3 regions of the Prescottella sp. GW823-FHT02E09 genome follow, and region 2 is predicted to be linked to each of the others. Evidence: riboswitches for the same ligand, from Rfam matches in the RefSeq annotation. Region 2 holds a riboswitch; each other region holds the start of a gene.
What was found. A riboswitch is a leader RNA that binds a small molecule or an ion and turns the genes downstream of it on or off. The one in region 2 is predicted to bind cobalamin.

Region 1 (5,244 bases), 190 kb from region 2:
TGCACAGCGACGCCACCGCGTACAGCACCCACCGGGACCGCTCGACGTTGGTGCCGAGGCTCGCGGCGGCACGCTCGCCGAACGCGAACGAGTCCAGCACCCGGCTGTAGGCCAGGACGATCGTCAACGTCAACGCGACGACGATGAGGATGCCGATCAGGCCCGACCAGCGCACGCCGGCCACCGAGCCGAGGGTCCAGTTCAGCACCCGATGGGCGGCGTCGCGGTCGCCGAACAGCACCAGCGCAGACGTCAGCGCCGCGGTCAGCTGGCCCACCGCGATTCCGGCGAGGACGAGCCGGCCGGGCAGCAACGCCCCGGACCGTGAGGTCGCGATGAGGAACACCAGCAGCAGGCTGCCGAGGGCCCCGAGGAACGCAGCCGACGAGACGGCGCCGAAACCGAAGGCACCCACCGCGGTCACGCCGCTGGTCAAGGCCAGCACCGCCCCCAACGATGCGCCCCCGGACATGCCGAGCAGGTACGGGTCGGCCAGTTGGTTGCCGGTCAGCGACTGCAGCACGGCGCCGCACACGGCCAGGCCCGCGCCGGTCGCCGCGGCCGCCAGCACCCGCGGCATCCGCAGGTCGACAACGATGTGGGTGGTGAGCAGGTCGGTCCCCGGGCCGATGCCGAGTCGTCCGGCGATCGCCTCGACGACCGTGCCGATCGACAGGTCGGCCGCACCGATCGCGACCCCGGCCGCGCAGCTCACCACGAGCAACGCGACCAGGACGACCGCCCAGCCGGTGCTGGTCGTCGCGGCCGCCCGGGCCGGCACCCGGGTCGTCAGACTCATGCCCCGCTGCCGCCCAGTTGCTCGGCGACCAGGCTCGCGCCCTCGATGGTGCGGGGACCGGGCGTACTCGCCGAGAACGGGACCACGACGAACGCGTCGTCGCGCACCGCCTTCAGGTCCTTCAGCGCCGGATCGTTGCGGAGATAGGTCTTCTTCTCCTCGGCGGTGTCCCATGACGCGTCCGCGAGGACGATGATGTCGGGGTTCGCCGCCAGCACCGTCTCCCAGCTGCCGTCGAGCCACGCGCCGTCGGCGTTCGCGAAGACGTTGGTCCCGCCGACCGCATCGATGATCAACTGTGGTCCGCCGGCGTTGCCGCCGACATACGGGGTGTCGGTGTTGCTGTCGTACCAGAAGATCGTCTTGCCCTTCGCCGGCGCGGCGGACTCGATGCCGGCGAGGGTGGTCCGCATCTGCGCGATGACGGCGTCGGACTCGGTCTCGCGGCCGAACAGGGTGCCGTAGTCGGTGATCTCGGTGGCGATGGAATCCCACGCGACCGGCGGGCGCGTCGACTTGTCCTTGCAGCCGAACGGTGAGACGTACGTGGCGATGCCCAGTTCGTCGAACGACTCGTGCGAGCCGACGGCCTTGTCGTCGAACGCGCTCGAGTACGACGCCAGCACCAGGTCCGGCTTGGTCTCGAGCAGCGCCTCGCGGCTGGGGTAGTCCTTCTCGTCCAGCGCCGGCACCTGCGCGTACGCGGCCTGCCACTGAGGGGCGATGGTGTCGTCGAGGTACGCGGTGCCGACCATCTGGCCCTCGGCACCGATCGACAGCGCCGATTCGGTGGCGCCCTGGTTGAGGGTGACGGCCCGCTCGGCCGGACCGTCGAGCGTGACGGTGCGCCCGCAGTTCTGCAGGGAGATCGCGGCGGCGTCGGCGTCGTCGTTCGACGACCCGCCGCACGCGGTGAGGGTGAGAGCGGTGGCGATCGACACCGCTGCCGTGGAGATGACTCGGCGAGAGATAGGGGTACGCAAAGCGACCCGCCTTCCATGACTCGTGGAAAACGTGCAGTTATGCGTCACGGCCGGTCTCCTGGCTCGGCAGGGATAGCCGCCGACTACGCCTTCCCGGATGCATGTGCACCCAGTGGCTGGGGTCGAACCCCTAGTAGTCGACGTACCTGCCCACAGTGGCGAGTACCGCGCCGGCTTCAACCGGACTTCCCGAACACCGTGACAACATCGTGAAGAATAGACGACGGGTCAGAGGGCGCTGTCCGCCTTGTCGGTCTTCTCAGCCCGCGGCATCAGCGCCGACGACACCGTCATCACGACGGCGATGCAGAACAGTCCGAGGAACACCAGGTGGATCGCGTCGGCAAGATCACCGGGATCCGGTTCGGCGGCCTCGCCGACCCGTGAGTTCACCAGCGCACCGAACACCGCGACACCCACGGCGCTGCCGATCGAGCGCGCGAACATGTTGGTCGAGGTCACCACGCCGCGCTCGGACCAGTCGACGCTGGACTGCGCCGCGATCAGCGTAGGGGTGGCGATCAGGCCCATGCCGGAGCCGATGACGAAGCATGTCGCGCCCACCTGCCACACCGGCGAGCCGTCCGAGAGCAGCAGTAACAGTGCGGTGCCGACGAGCGCGAGGGCACTGCCGATCAGCGCGGTCGTGCGGAATCCGACGCGCAGGTACAACCGTCCGGCCTGGGACGCGGCGATGGGCCAGCCGATGGTGAGCACCGCCAGTGCGAAGCCCGCGACGAGCGCGCCGGTGCCGAGCACGCCCTGCACGAACGTCGGCACGTACGACGTGAGCCCCATCAGGATCGCGCCCACCGACAGCGACACCAGACTGCTCGCGACCAGCACCCGGCGGGTCAGCATGTGCAGCGGCAGGATCGGATCGGCGACGCGGCGTTCGACGAGGACGAATCCGGCGAGCATCGACGCACCGACGACGAAGACGCCGATGCCCATCGGGGACAGCCACTCCCACGACTGGCCGCCCTCGAGCAGTCCGAGGATCATCAGCGCCGCGCCGCCGGTGAGCAGGATCGCGCCGGGATAGTCGATGCGCCGCCGCTGCACCGTGGTCGTCTCGACGAACTTGCGGTGCAGCATCCACGCTGCGAGCGCGCACAGCGGCAGGTTGACCAGGAAGATCCACCGCCATGACAGGTACTCGGAGAACACGCCGCCCAGTGTCGGGCCCAGCACCGCGGACGCGCCCCACACACTCGCGATGTAGCCCTGCACCTTGGCGCGTTCGGCGACGGTGTAGATGTCGCCCGCGATGGTGAGCGCCATCGGTTGGATCGCGCCGGCGCCGAGACCTTGGAGCGCCCGGAAGACGATCAGCGCGGGCATGCTCCACGCGACGCCGCACAGCAGCGAACCGACCGCGAAGAGCGCGATGCCCAGCATCATGATCGGCTTGCGGCCGAAGACGTCGGACAGCTTGCCGTAGATGGGCACCGAGACCGCCTGCGCCAACAGATACACCGAGAACAGCCACGGGAACTGCGAGAAGCCCCCGAGATCGCCGACGATCGTGAGCACCGCGGTCGCGATGATCGTGCTGTCGAGCGCGACGAGGGACGTGCTGAGCATCAGCGACAACAGAATCGGGCCCCGTTCCGAGCGCAGCCCCACCGATGTAGTCGCGGTGTCGATCGCCATGCACCCACCCACCATTCCTCGTGAAGTCCGAAACAAGGCTAACGACTACCGCCGACTCCCGCGTTTTGCGCACAAGTGCGCGAATCGCGGGGGAAGATGCGAATGGGGCGCCCACGTGCGGTGGGATGCGCCGATTCGCGGGACCGATAGGGTATGCAACGTGCGTCCTTCACTCGATTCCTACACCCATCTGGCCGGCGGCAAGGTCCGCGATCTGTACACGATCGACGACGAGCACCTGCTGCTGGTCGCGAGTGACCGGATCTCGGCCTACGACCATGTGCTGACCACGCCGATCCCCGACAAGGGGCGCGTGCTCACCGCGATGAGCGTCTTCTTCTTCGAGAAGCTGGGCGGCACCAACCACCTGGCGGGCGATCCGTTGGACGAGCGCATCCCCGAGGAGGTCCTCGGGCGCGCCCTCGTGGTCCGCAAGCTGAACATGCTGCCCGTCGAGTGCGTGGCCCGCGGCTACCTCACCGGCTCGGGCCTGGCGGACTACAACAGCACCGGTGCGGTGTGCGGCGTCGCGCTGCCCGAGGGGCTGGTCGAGGCGAGCCAGCTGCCCGAGCCGATCTTCACCCCGGCCAGCAAGGCCGATCTCGGCGACCACGACGAGAACATCGACTTCCAGGCCGTCGTCGACAAGGTCGGTCAGGACCTCGCGGTGAAGCTGCGCGACGACACCCTCGACATCTACTTCCGTGCCGCCAGCTTCGCGCGGGACCGCGGCATCATTCTCGCCGACACCAAGTTCGAATTCGGCCTCGACGCCGACGGCAACCTGGTGCTCGCCGACGAGGTGCTGACGCCGGACTCGTCGCGGTACTGGCCGGCCGACGGGTACGAGCCGGGCAAGGTGCAGCCCAGCTTCGACAAGCAGTTCGTGCGCAACTGGCTCACCAGTCCCGCGTCGGGCTGGGACCGCGCCTCTGACACCCCGCCCCCGCCGCTGCCGCAGGACATCGTGGACGCGACCCGCGCCCGCTACATCGAGGCGTACGAGCGCATCTCGGGTCTGTCGTTCGAGGATTGGGTGGGCTGAGATGACCGTGCCCTCGATGCCGACTCCGCCTCCGGTCGCCAAGCGGGTGCCCCTCGAACGGACCCATCACGGGGACACGTTCGTGGACCACTACGAGTGGCTGCGGGCAAAGGAGGACCCGGAGGTCATCGAGTACCTCGAGGCGGAGAACGCGTACACCGCGCGGCAGCTCGAGCATCTGGAGCCGTTGCGCGAGAAGGTGTTCCAGGAGATCAAGTCGCGGACGCAGGAGACCGACATGTCGGTCCCGACGCGGCTGGGCGACTGGTGGTACTACGCGCGGACCGCCGAGGGCAAGCAGTACGGCGTCAACTGCCGGTGCCCCATCTCCGGACCGGACGACTGGACGCCGCCTGAGCTGTCGGCCGACACCGCGATGCCGGGCGAGCAGGTGCTGCTCGACGGCAACGTCGAGGCGGAGGGCCACGAGTTCTTCTCCGTCGGCGCGTTCTCGGTGAGCCACGACGGCACGCTGCTGGCCTACTCGGTCGACGTCATCGGCGACGAACGCTACACATTGCGGTTCAAGAATCTCGAGACCGGCGAACTGCTCGCCGACGAGATCCCGAACACCGCACCCGGCGCGACGTGGGCCATCGACCACCAGCACATCTTCTACCTGACGGTCGACGAGTCGTGGCGGCCCGACACCGTGTGGCGGCACAGGCTCGGCACCACACAGGACCAGGACGTGCAGGTCTTCCACGAACCGGACGAGCGGTACTGGGTGGCGGTCGGGTCCACGCGCAGCGAGAAGTACC
Region 2 (5,244 bases):
GGCGACCGAGGCGGGAGTGCCGGAAGGCGTGCTGAGCGTGCTGCCGGCCGACCGAGAGGTCAGCGAGTACCTGGTGACCCATCCCGGGGTCGACAAGGTCTCCTTCACCGGATCCGTGGCCGCCGGCAAGCGCATCCTCGAGACCTCGGCGGCGAACCTGACCCGCACCACGCTCGAGCTCGGCGGCAAGTCCGCCGCCATCGTCCTGCCCGACGCCGACCTCGACAAGGCCATCGCAACGATCGTGGCGGCGTCGTTCGCTCTCAACAGCGGAATGGCCTGTGTCGCACTCACTCGCGTACTGGCACCGCGCGAGCTCTACGACGAGATCGCCGGCCGACTGGCGGAGGCGGCCGCCAAGCTGGTGGTGGGCGACCCGTCCGACCCCGCGACGCAGGTGGGCCCGATGGTCACTCGGGCTCATCAGCAGCGGGTTCTGGACTACATCCGCGTCGGCCGCGAGGAAGGGGCCACCGTGCTGACCGGCGGTGGGGTGCCGGCCGGCCTCGAGTCCGGGACGTATGTCGAGCCGACTCTGCTCGGGAACGTGCGCAACGACATGCGAGTCGCGCAGGAGGAGATCTTCGGCCCGGTGGTCTGTCTGCTGCCGTACGAAGACGAGGAGGACGCGGTGCGCATCGCCAACGACTCCGACTTCGGCCTCTCCGGCGCGGTGTTCACAGAGGACACCGAACGCGGTGTCGACATCGCACGCAGGATCCGGACCGGCACCATCACCGTCAACGGCTTCGCCACCGAACCGACCGCACCGTTCGGCGGTTACAAGCGCTCCGGCATCGGCCGCGAGATGGGTGTCTACGGCCTGGCCGGCTACCTCGAGCTCAAGTCGATCGCAGTGCCGAACCCAGCCTGAAAACTCACATCAGTTCATTTGAACAGGAGAGAACATGAAGACACGAGCTGCTGTACTGACCGGTCCCGGGCGGGATTGGGAGGTACACGAATTCGACCTCGACGAACCCCGGCCCGGTGAGGTGCTGGTGCGAGTCGTGGTTGGCGGGCTCTGCCATTCGGACAAGCACCAGCAGCACGGCGCCGCCCGCTACCCGCTCATCGGCGGACACGAGGGCGCCGGAATCATCGAAGCCGTCGGGGAAGGCGTGACAGCCTTCGCTCCCGGTGATCATGTTGCGTGCTCGTGGATCCCGAGCTGTGGAGCGTGCCGCTTCTGCATCAACGGGCAGAGCTACCTCTGCAATCTGGGCATCAATGTCGCGACCGGCGAACTCGCGTCGGGCGGGTACCGGTTCCACCGGGAGGGCCAGGACGCCGGCGGCTTCGCTGCGCTGGGCACCTTCTCCCAGTGGATGGTCGTCGATCAGCGCTCGCTGGTGAAGGTCGACAAGGACATTCCGTTCGAGTGGGCGTCCCTGGTGACGTGTGGTGTCGCGACCGGATGGGGCTCGGTCCTCCGATCCGGAAATGTGCGGGCCGGCGACACCGTGGCCGTCTACGGGAGCGGAGGCATCGGCGCGAACGCGGTAAGCGCCGCAGTGAGTGCCAATGCCGGTCTGGTTGCGGTCATCGACCCTGCCCCGTCCAAGCGCGACTTCGCGCTCAAGCTCGGAGCCGATCACGTGTACGCGACGGCCGAAGAGGCTCACGCCGACATCTGGGACCGCACTCACGGTGTGGGCGTGGACGTCTCGGTGGTCACCGTCGGTGTCGTCACCGCCGAGGTGGTGCAGTCCGCGTACCACCTGACCCGCAAGGGCGGTACGGTCGTCCTGACAGCGATCGCCGACGACAACACCGATGAGACTCTCCGGTTGTCCAGCTCGCACGTAACCAGCTTCAACAAGCGGATCGTCGGCTCGCTGTACGGCGAATGCAACCCGCGCACCGACATCCCGCGACTGCTGAAGATGGCCCAGGCCGGCAAGCTCGACCTCGACTCCCTGGTGACCCGCAAGTACGCCCTCGACGACGTCAATCAGGGCTTCGCGGACATGCTCGCCGGTGAGAACATCCGCGGCGTCATCATGCACGAGCACTGACCGTCCCAACGAAACCGCGCCGGCAGTACCCAGCGACGGTGGACCGAGTTGCCCTGTGCACCGGTCCGCCGTCGCTCGCGTCCACGTTCGGCACTGTACGAGCCGATGCCGGACAGAGCCCGATGCCCAGCACACACGCGGGCGGTGTCCCGACCAGGCCTGGGCAAGGACGGCAGCGCCGGCGATGAACTGGACGGACTGCGCTTTCCCCCGACGTTGTCGTAGAGCGGTAGGTCCAGTCGCTACTTCGCACGACCCGGGCCTTGCCGGACCAGGCATCGGTTTCGAACTCCTCGACGATGAGGTGACAAGCCTTCTCTTCGAGGGCTTATGCTGGACGGTGCAGCTGGTTCGCCAGGCGCGGTCGTGAGGAGCCCCGAAGACCACCGCCCGGCGTCGAAGCATCCGCGGTCGCGAGACCTCGAATGTGAGAGGGAACCCGGTGAGAATCCGGGACTGTCCCGCAGCGGTAAGTGGGAACGACCGCCGTCACATGCACTGGACCGAGAAGGTCTGGGAAGCGACGGCCAGTAGGTTCCGGTGGGTCCTACCCCGCCCGAGTGTCCACGAGTCCGAAGACCTGCCGACTGTGTCGGGCACGCCGTGCCCGACGGTCCACCGCCTCGTGGAATGGGCGAGTAGATCAGCTCGGTACTTCGTGCTGCCCCGTTGGCGGACGCACACCAGGGGCTCGGTCTGTTCTCGTCTGCCGGTGGTGGCCATCCACGCTGTGAGCAACTGGAGAACACCGTGACATTCGCTTTCACCGCAACCGTGCTGGGCTCCCCGCGCATCGGGCCCCGGCGCGAACTGAAGAAGGCCGTCGAGTCCTACTGGGCCGGGAACCTCGACGCCGCCGCCCTCGAGTCCGTCGCGCAGGATCTGCGGCGGCAGACCTGGACCGAACTGGTCGACGCCGGCATCGATTCCGTGCCGGTCAACGTCTTCTCGTACTACGACCAGATGCTCGATACCGCGGTCATGCTCGGAGCACTGCCGGAACGGGTCGCCGGGGTCGGTGACGCCCTGGACCGCTACTTCGCCGCCGCCCGCGGCAATGCGACCGTGATGCCGCTCGAGATGACGAAGTGGTTCGACACCAACTACCACTATCTGGTCCCCGAGATCACACCCGACACCGTCTTCTCACTCGACGCGGCGAAGGTGCTCGGCGAGGTGGACGCGGCTCTGGCGCTGGGCATTCCGGCCCGACCGGTAGTGATCGGGCCGGTCACGTTCCTGCTGCTGTCCAAGCACGAGGACGGAGCGCCCCTCGCCCGACTGGACGAACTCGTTCCGCTGTATGCCGACCTGCTGACGCGCCTCGCGGACGCCGGCATCGACTGGGTGCAGATCGACGAACCGGCGCTGGTCGCGGACCGCAGCGACGCCGAGATCGCCGCCGCGGGCGTGGTCTACGACCGGTTGTCGGCACTCGAGCACCGCCCGGCGATCCTGCTGGCGTCGTACTTCGGCGACCTCGGACCGGCACTGCCCGTTCTCGCCGAGACCGGAGTCGAGGGACTGGCCGTCGACCTGGCCGCGGGCTCGCTGGGGTCCGTCCTCACGACACCCGGTCTCGAGCGCAAGCACGTCGTCGCCGGTGTGGTGGACGGCCGCAACATCTGGCGTAACGACCTCGACGGATCCCTCGACTCACTCGAAACCCTGTGCGAGCGTGCAGGCTCGGTGGCCGTCTCGACGTCGTGCTCGCTGCTGCACGTGCCCTACACCCTCGACGGCGAGGACGGCCTCGATCGCGCGCTGCGGTCGTGGTTGGCGTTCGGCGCCGAGAAGATCCGGGAGGTCGGCACCCTCGCGACGGCGCTGCGCACCGGACGGGACGCCGTGGCCGGGGAACTGGCCGACGCCCGTGCCGCTGCCGCCACCCGCGCCGCCGACCCGCGCCTGCACGACGACGCGATCCGCGACCGCCTCGCCGCCCTGACCGAGGCGGATCGTCGCCGCAATCCGGCCGCCGAGCGGCGCGCCGCCCAGTCCGCGGTGCTGCCGCTGCCCCCGTTGCCGACCACCACGATCGGTTCCTACCCCCAGACCACCGCGATCCGGGTCGCACGCGCGGCGCTGCGCAAGGGTGACATCGACGCGGCCGAGTACGTGCGGCGGATGCAGGCCGAGATCGCCGACGTCGTTGCGCTGCAGGAGGATCTGGGCCTGGATGTGCTGGTGCACGGCGAGCCCGAACGCAACGACATGGTGCAGTACTTCGCCGAGCAGCTCGACGGCTTCTCCGCGACCGTGAACGGGTGGGTGCAGTCGTACGGCAGCCGCTGCGTGCGCCCGCCGATCCTGTTCGGCGACGTCCGCCGTCCGCGACCGATGACCGTCGAGTGGACGTCGTACGCACAGTCCCTCACCGCCAAGCCGGTCAAGGGCATGCTCACCGGTCCGGTGACGATCCTGGCGTGGTCGTTCGTCCGCGACGACCAGCCGCTGTCGGAATCGGCCGATCAGATCGCCCTCGCGATCCGGGACGAGACGGTCGACCTGGAACGCTCGGGCGCCCAGGTCATCCAGGTCGACGAGCCGGCCCTGCGTGAACTGCTGCCGCTGCGCGCGGCGGACCAGCCGGACTACCTGGACTGGGCGGTCGGGGCGTTCCGGCTGGCGACGTCGGGCATCGCGGACTCGACGTCCCTGCACACCCACCTCTGCTACTCCGAGTTCGGCGAGGTGATCGGGGCGATCGCCGGGCTGGACGCCGACGTCACGTCGATCGAGGCCGCCCGCTCGCACATGGAGGTGCTCGACGACCTCAACGCCGTCGGCTTCGACCTCGGCGTCGGTCCGGGTGTGTACGACATCCACTCGCCGCGTGTCCCGTCGGTGGACGAGATCGCCGGGGCTCTGCGTGCCGCGCTGAAGGCGGTGCCATCCGAGCGACTGTGGGTCAACCCGGACTGCGGCCTCAAGACCCGTGGCCGCGTCGAGGTGGAGGCGTCGCTGCGCAACCTCGTCGAGGCGGCACACGTGGTGCGCGCCGAAATCTAGGCGGTTCCGGGCGCATCGCCGAGCGGATCGGGGATGCGCCCGGACATCCAGTTATGGCAGGCTCGCCTAAGTGCCCCGGGCTTCGGGTGTCGACGCTGCAGAGGAGTGCCATGACCGCGCCGTTGGAGTTCCAGCTCATCGAGGTGAAGGAAACACGCCTGATCACCCCGCACATGGCCCGGATCACCTTCGGTGGCCACGAACTCCACCGATT
Region 3 (5,244 bases), on a different contig from region 2:
CGGTGAACCCGTGGACGTAGAGCACGGCCCGGTTCCCCGGTGCGGATGCGGGCTGGTAGCGGACCAGCGTGGCCTCGACGTCGCCCTCCCCGTCTGGATCGGTCCCCAAAGGGATTGTCAGCTGCTGGTATCCGTCGCCGAGGACGTCGGGAGCCCAAGTAGTCACGATCACACTCTATTGGGCGAACAGAGTCGTTTGCGAGGGGCACAATTGGGGGAGGTGACGCACAGGTAACCTAAGCGCCACAGGCGCGCGAATTGCGGTCTGTGCACGCGATGCCACGAGTTGACACGGTCACCGGTGACGGAAGCCGGTGAATCCGAGTGGGCGATGCGTGCGAACAGGTCGCGTGTGAACAGACAAGGAAGTCGATTCTCCAGTGTCAGAGCAGAACGTAGTGGCGAAGACCGATGTAGTGCTCGTCGGAGCGGGCATCATGAGCGCAACGCTCGGCGCGATCCTGCGTCAGGTGCAGCCGGACTGGTCGATCACCACCTTCGAACGACTCGACGCCGCTGCGGCGGAGAGCAGCGACCCGTGGAACAACGCGGGCACCGGGCACTCCGCGCTGTGTGAACTCAACTACACGCCTGCGAAGGCCGACGGCACCGTCGACATCACCAAGGCGATCAACGTCAACGAGCAGTTCCAGGTCTCCCGCCAGTTCTGGTCGCATGCCGTCGACAACGGGGTCCTCACCGATCCCAAGGAATTCGTCAACCCGATCCCGCACGTGAGCTTCGTGCACGGCGCCGACAACGTGAAGTACCTGCGCGCCCGCTACGAGGCACTCGCCGGTCACCCGCTGTTCGCCGGCATGGAGTACTCCGAGTCCGAGGACTTCTTCACCGAGCGCCTGCCGCTCATGGCCGAGGGCCGTGACTTCTCCGACCCGGTCGCGCTCAACTGGACCGAGTCCGGCACCGACGTCGACTTCGGCGCGCTCACCAAGCAGCTGCTGAACTACGTCGCATCGTCGGGCGGCACCGTCCACTTCGGTCACGAGGTCCGCAACCTCACCAAGCAGTCCGACGGCAGCTGGATCGTCAAGGTCGAGAACCTGCGCACCGGCGCCAAGAAGACCGTCAACGCCAAGTTCGTGTTCGTCGGCGCCGGCGGCGGTGCGCTGCACCTGCTGCAGAAGTCGGGCATCAAGGAGGCCAAGGGCTTCGGTGGCTTCCCGGTCAGCGGTCAGTTCCTGCGCTGCACCAACCCCGAGCTGATCGACCAGCACCGGGCCAAGGTGTACGGCAAGGCGGCAGTCGGCGCGCCCCCGATGTCGGTGCCGCACCTCGACACCCGTGTCATCAACGGCAAGCCGGGCCTGCTGTTCGGCCCCTATGCCGGCTGGTCGCCGAAGTTCCTCAAGCAGGGCAAGATCACCGACCTTCCGGGCTCGGTCAAGCCCAACAACCTGATGTCGATGCTCGGTGTCGGCCTCACCGAGCTGAGTCTGACCAAGTACCTCATCGGTGAGCTCATGCAGTCGCCCGCCGACCGCATCGGCACCCTCGGTGAGTTCGTGCCGAAGGCTGTCGGCAAGGACTGGGAGCTCATCACCGCCGGTCAGCGAGTCCAGGTGATCCGCAAGAAGGGCAAGGGCGGCGTCCTCGAATTCGGCACCGCCGTGGTCAACGCCGAGGACGGCACCATCGCCGGCCTGCTCGGTGCCTCGCCCGGCGCCTCCACCGCCGTGCCGGCCATGCTCGACGTGCTGCAGCGCTGCTTCCCGCGCGAGTTCGCGGCATGGAAGCCGAAGCTGCAGGAGATGGTCCCGTCGCTGGGCCTGAAGCTGTCCGACAACGCCGACCTGTTCCAGCAGGTCTGGGACTGGAGCACTCGTTCGCTGCAGCTCGGCGATGCCCCCACGGCCCCGGCGCACGCCGCGCCCGTGGTCGAGTCCGCATCCGTCTGACGATCGCACCACATCCACTACCGCGGCTCGGAGGAAACTCCGGGTCGCGGTAGTGTGCTGCAACAGAGAAACGTCTGCGGGGAAGACCTGTGAGAATCAGGCGCGGTCCCGCCACTGTGAGGGTGCTCGATGGGAGCGACCCGAAGCCAGAATGCCGCAACGTTTCGCACCGCCAAGCTCTCGGCGAGGAAACCGAGACGTGAAGGGATTCGATCGTTGCGTCACAGTCATGACCTGGCCGCTCACGAGCCTGCCGGCTTCCCGTTCAGTGCCGTCGTCGGACAGGACCGCCTGCGCCTGGCGCTGATCCTGTGCGCCGTCCACCCCGGAATCGGGGGTGTGCTGGTCCGCGGCGAGAAAGGCACCGCCAAGTCGACCGTCGTGCGCGCGCTCACCGCGCTGCTCCCCGAGATCGAGCACGTGGGGGAGCGTCGCCGGGCACGGCTCGTCGAACTCCCCGTCGGTGCCACCGAGGACCGCGTGGTCGGATCACTCGATCTCGAGAAGGTGCTTCGCGACGGCGAGCGGGCCTTCCAACCCGGGCTGCTCGCGGATGCGCACCAGGGCGTGCTGTACGTCGACGAGGTCAACCTCCTGCACGACCACCTGGTGGACGTGCTGCTCGACGCGGCCGCGATGGGCCGGGTCCACATCGAACGCGACGGTGTCTCCCACTCGCACCCGGCGAAGTTCGTCCTCGTCGGCACCATGAACCCCGAGGAGGGGGAGCTGCGTCCGCAGCTGCTGGACCGGTTCGGGCTCGCGGTGGACGTCGCGGCCTCCCGGGACGTCGACGTGCGGATGGAGGTGGTGCGCCGCCGCCTCGACTACGAGCGTGACCCCGATGCCTTCGCGGCCCGCTACGCCGGGCAGGACGGGGAGCTGGCCCGGCAGATCGCGCACGCCCGCGGTCGTATCGACGACATCGAACTGTCCGACGGCGAGCTGCGACGGATCGCGTCGCTGTGCGCGTCGTTCGACGTCGACGGTATGCGCGCGGACCTGGTCCTCGCCCGCACCGCCACCGCGCACGCCGCGTGGCGGGGCGCCGACGCGGTCGCCGAGGAAGACGTGCGTGTTGCCGCGGAACTTGCTCTGCCGCACCGTCGTCGGCGTGACCCCTTCGACGAGCCGGGCCTCGACCAGCAGCAGCTCGACGACGCGATGGCGGAGGCCGACTCCGACGTCAAGGCACACGACGAGCCCGAGCCCGATCCCGATCCCGACGGGCCCGGTGGCGGCGAGTCCCCGTCGGATCCAGCACCGGAGCCGCCGTCGGATCAGTCGACATCGGAAGCGCCCGAACAGGATTCGACCGATCCGGGGGCCGGTTCGGGAGCCGAGCGCAACGCCGGTGCCCCCGGCCCGCAGTTCCGGACCCGGATGCTCGAGATCCCCGGCGTCGGCGACGGCGCCCCCGGCCGGCGGTCCCGTTCCCGCTCCACCCGCGGTCGCACCGTTCGGACCACGACCGAGCCCGGGCACGGTCTGCATCTGGTGGGCACGCTGTTCGCCGCCGCCGAACACCAGACGGACCGGGGTCGGTGGGGAGGCCCGATGCGGCTGGCGCCCAGTGACATTCGGGGCGCGATCCGGGAGGGTCGCGAGGGCAATCTGGTGCTCTTCGTCGTCGACGCGTCCGGGTCGATGGCCGCGCGGGACCGGCTGTCCGCGGTGACCGGCGCGGTGGTGTCGCTGCTGCGCGACGCCTACCAGCGGCGCGACAAGGTCGCCGTGATCACCGTCCGAGGCCGTGAGGCCGAACTGGTGCTGCCGCCGACGTCGTCGGTCGATGTCGCGGTGCGTCGACTGCGGTCGATGAAGACCGGAGGCAAGTCGCCGCTCGCCGAGGGCTTCCTGCGTGCCCGCGAGGTGGTGCTGCGCGAACGCGTCCGGGATCCCAAGCGTCGCGCGCTGGTGGTGTCCCTCACCGACGGTCGTGCCACCGGTGCCGCGGACGCCGTGCGGCGGGCCAAGCGCGCCGCCGCGATGCTCGCCGACACCGGCGTCGCCTCGATCGTCGTGGATTGCGAGACCGGCATGGTCCGGCTCGGCCTGGCCGCAGAACTTGCCCGTGACCTGCGCGGCGGGTGCGTGCGGCTCGCGGAGCTCTCGGCGCAACAGGTCGCCGGCGTCGTCCGCGCCGCCGCCTGACCCGCCCGAACATCCGAGTCCGAGGAAGGGACTGCACATGCCCAAGGGCGTACCCGAGAACGTGCCCGTCGACGGGCTCACCACCCGCCAGCGCCGGAACCAACCGGTGCTCGCGGTGCACACCGGACCCGGGAAGGGGAAGTCGACCGCCGCGTTCGGTATGGCGCTGCGCGCCTGGAACCAGGGCTTCGATATCGGTGTGTTCCAGTTCGTCAAGAGCGCCAAGTGGAAGGTGGGCGAGGAGGCCGCCTTCCGGGCGCTCGGCGACCTGCACGAGAGCAGCGGCGTCGGCGGCGCCGTGCAGTGGCACAAGATGGGCGAGGGCTGGTCGTGGACCCGCAAGCAGGGTTCCGAGGAGGACCACGCGGCGGCCGCGGCCGAGGGCTGGCAGGAGATCGTCCGCCGCCTCGCCGCCGAGACGCATCGCTTCTACGTGCTCGACGAGTTCACCTACCCCCTCAAGTGGGGCTGGGTGGACACCGAGGAAGTTGTCGAGGTCTTGCGATCACGCCCCGGCAACCAGCACGTCGTCATCACCGGCCGCGACGCCCCGCAGGCGTTGATCGACGCGGCCGACCTGGTGACCGAGATGACCAAGATCAAGCATCCGATGGACGCCGGCCGCAAGGGCCAGCGCGGCATCGAGTGGTGACGATGGTGATCCGTTGAGCACTCCCGCCGTGGTGATCGCGGCGCCGGCGTCCGGCAGCGGCAAGACCACCGTCGCGACCGGCCTGGTCGGGGCGCTCCGGGCCGCCGGGAACCGGGTCGCCCCGTTCAAGGTCGGGCCCGACTACATCGATCCCGGCTACCACGCGCTCGCCGCCGGCCGGCCCGGCCGCAACCTCGACACCGTGCTGGTGGGCGCCGACCGGATCGGTCCGCTGTTCCGGCACGGCAGCGCCGACAGTGACATCGCCGTCGTCGAGGGCGTGATGGGCCTGTTCGACGGCAAGATCGACCCGGGTTCGGCGGCGCCGTCCGCCGAGGGGTCGACCGCGCAGGTGGCCGCGGCGCTGGGCGCCCCGGTGGTGCTCGTGATCGACGCCCGCGGCCACAGTCAGAGCCTCGCCGCCGTCCTGCACGGTTTCTCGACGTACGACTCGGCGGTCCGGATCGGCGGGGTGATCCTCAACAGGGTCGGCAGTGCCCGCCACGAGCAGGTGCTGCGGCA

Region 1: linked by a shared signal. The riboswitch ahead of AC1RIF_RS04210 (ABC transporter substrate-binding protein) and the one ahead of metE (5-methyltetrahydropteroyltriglutamate--homocysteine S-methyltransferase) in region 2 are both predicted to bind cobalamin.
Region 3: linked by a shared signal. The riboswitch ahead of AC1RIF_RS07165 (magnesium chelatase subunit D family protein) and the one ahead of metE (5-methyltetrahydropteroyltriglutamate--homocysteine S-methyltransferase) in region 2 are both predicted to bind cobalamin.

Annotation. Positions count from the first base shown of each region.
Region 1 is NZ_JBXAJP010000001.1:863,622-868,865, reverse strand. Features, by position in the region: gene AC1RIF_RS04215 (FecCD family ABC transporter permease) at 1-799, opposite strand, end outside; gene AC1RIF_RS04210 (ABC transporter substrate-binding protein) at 796-1,782, opposite strand; cobalamin riboswitch at 1,814-1,998, opposite strand; gene AC1RIF_RS04205 (MDR family MFS transporter) at 2,011-3,438, opposite strand; gene AC1RIF_RS04200 (phosphoribosylaminoimidazolesuccinocarboxamide synthase) at 3,599-4,483, shown strand; gene AC1RIF_RS04195 (S9 family peptidase) at 4,500-5,244, shown strand, end outside.
Region 2 is NZ_JBXAJP010000001.1:673,124-678,367, forward strand. Features, by position in the region: gene AC1RIF_RS03270 (aldehyde dehydrogenase) at 1-874, shown strand, start outside; gene AC1RIF_RS03275 (NDMA-dependent alcohol dehydrogenase) at 909-2,018, shown strand; cobalamin riboswitch at 2,427-2,604, shown strand; gene metE (5-methyltetrahydropteroyltriglutamate--homocysteine S-methyltransferase) at 2,769-5,030, shown strand; gene AC1RIF_RS03285 (siderophore-interacting protein) at 5,141-5,244, shown strand, end outside.
Region 3 is NZ_JBXAJP010000002.1:645,986-651,229, reverse strand. Features, by position in the region: gene AC1RIF_RS07175 (alpha/beta hydrolase) at 1-166, opposite strand, end outside; gene mqo (malate dehydrogenase (quinone)) at 381-1,916, shown strand; adenosylcobalamin-variant (AdoCbl-variant) riboswitch at 1,985-2,081, shown strand; gene AC1RIF_RS07165 (magnesium chelatase subunit D family protein) at 2,133-4,070, shown strand; gene cobO (cob(I)yrinic acid a,c-diamide adenosyltransferase) at 4,108-4,722, shown strand; gene AC1RIF_RS07155 (cobyrinic acid a,c-diamide synthase CobB) at 4,736-5,244, shown strand, end outside.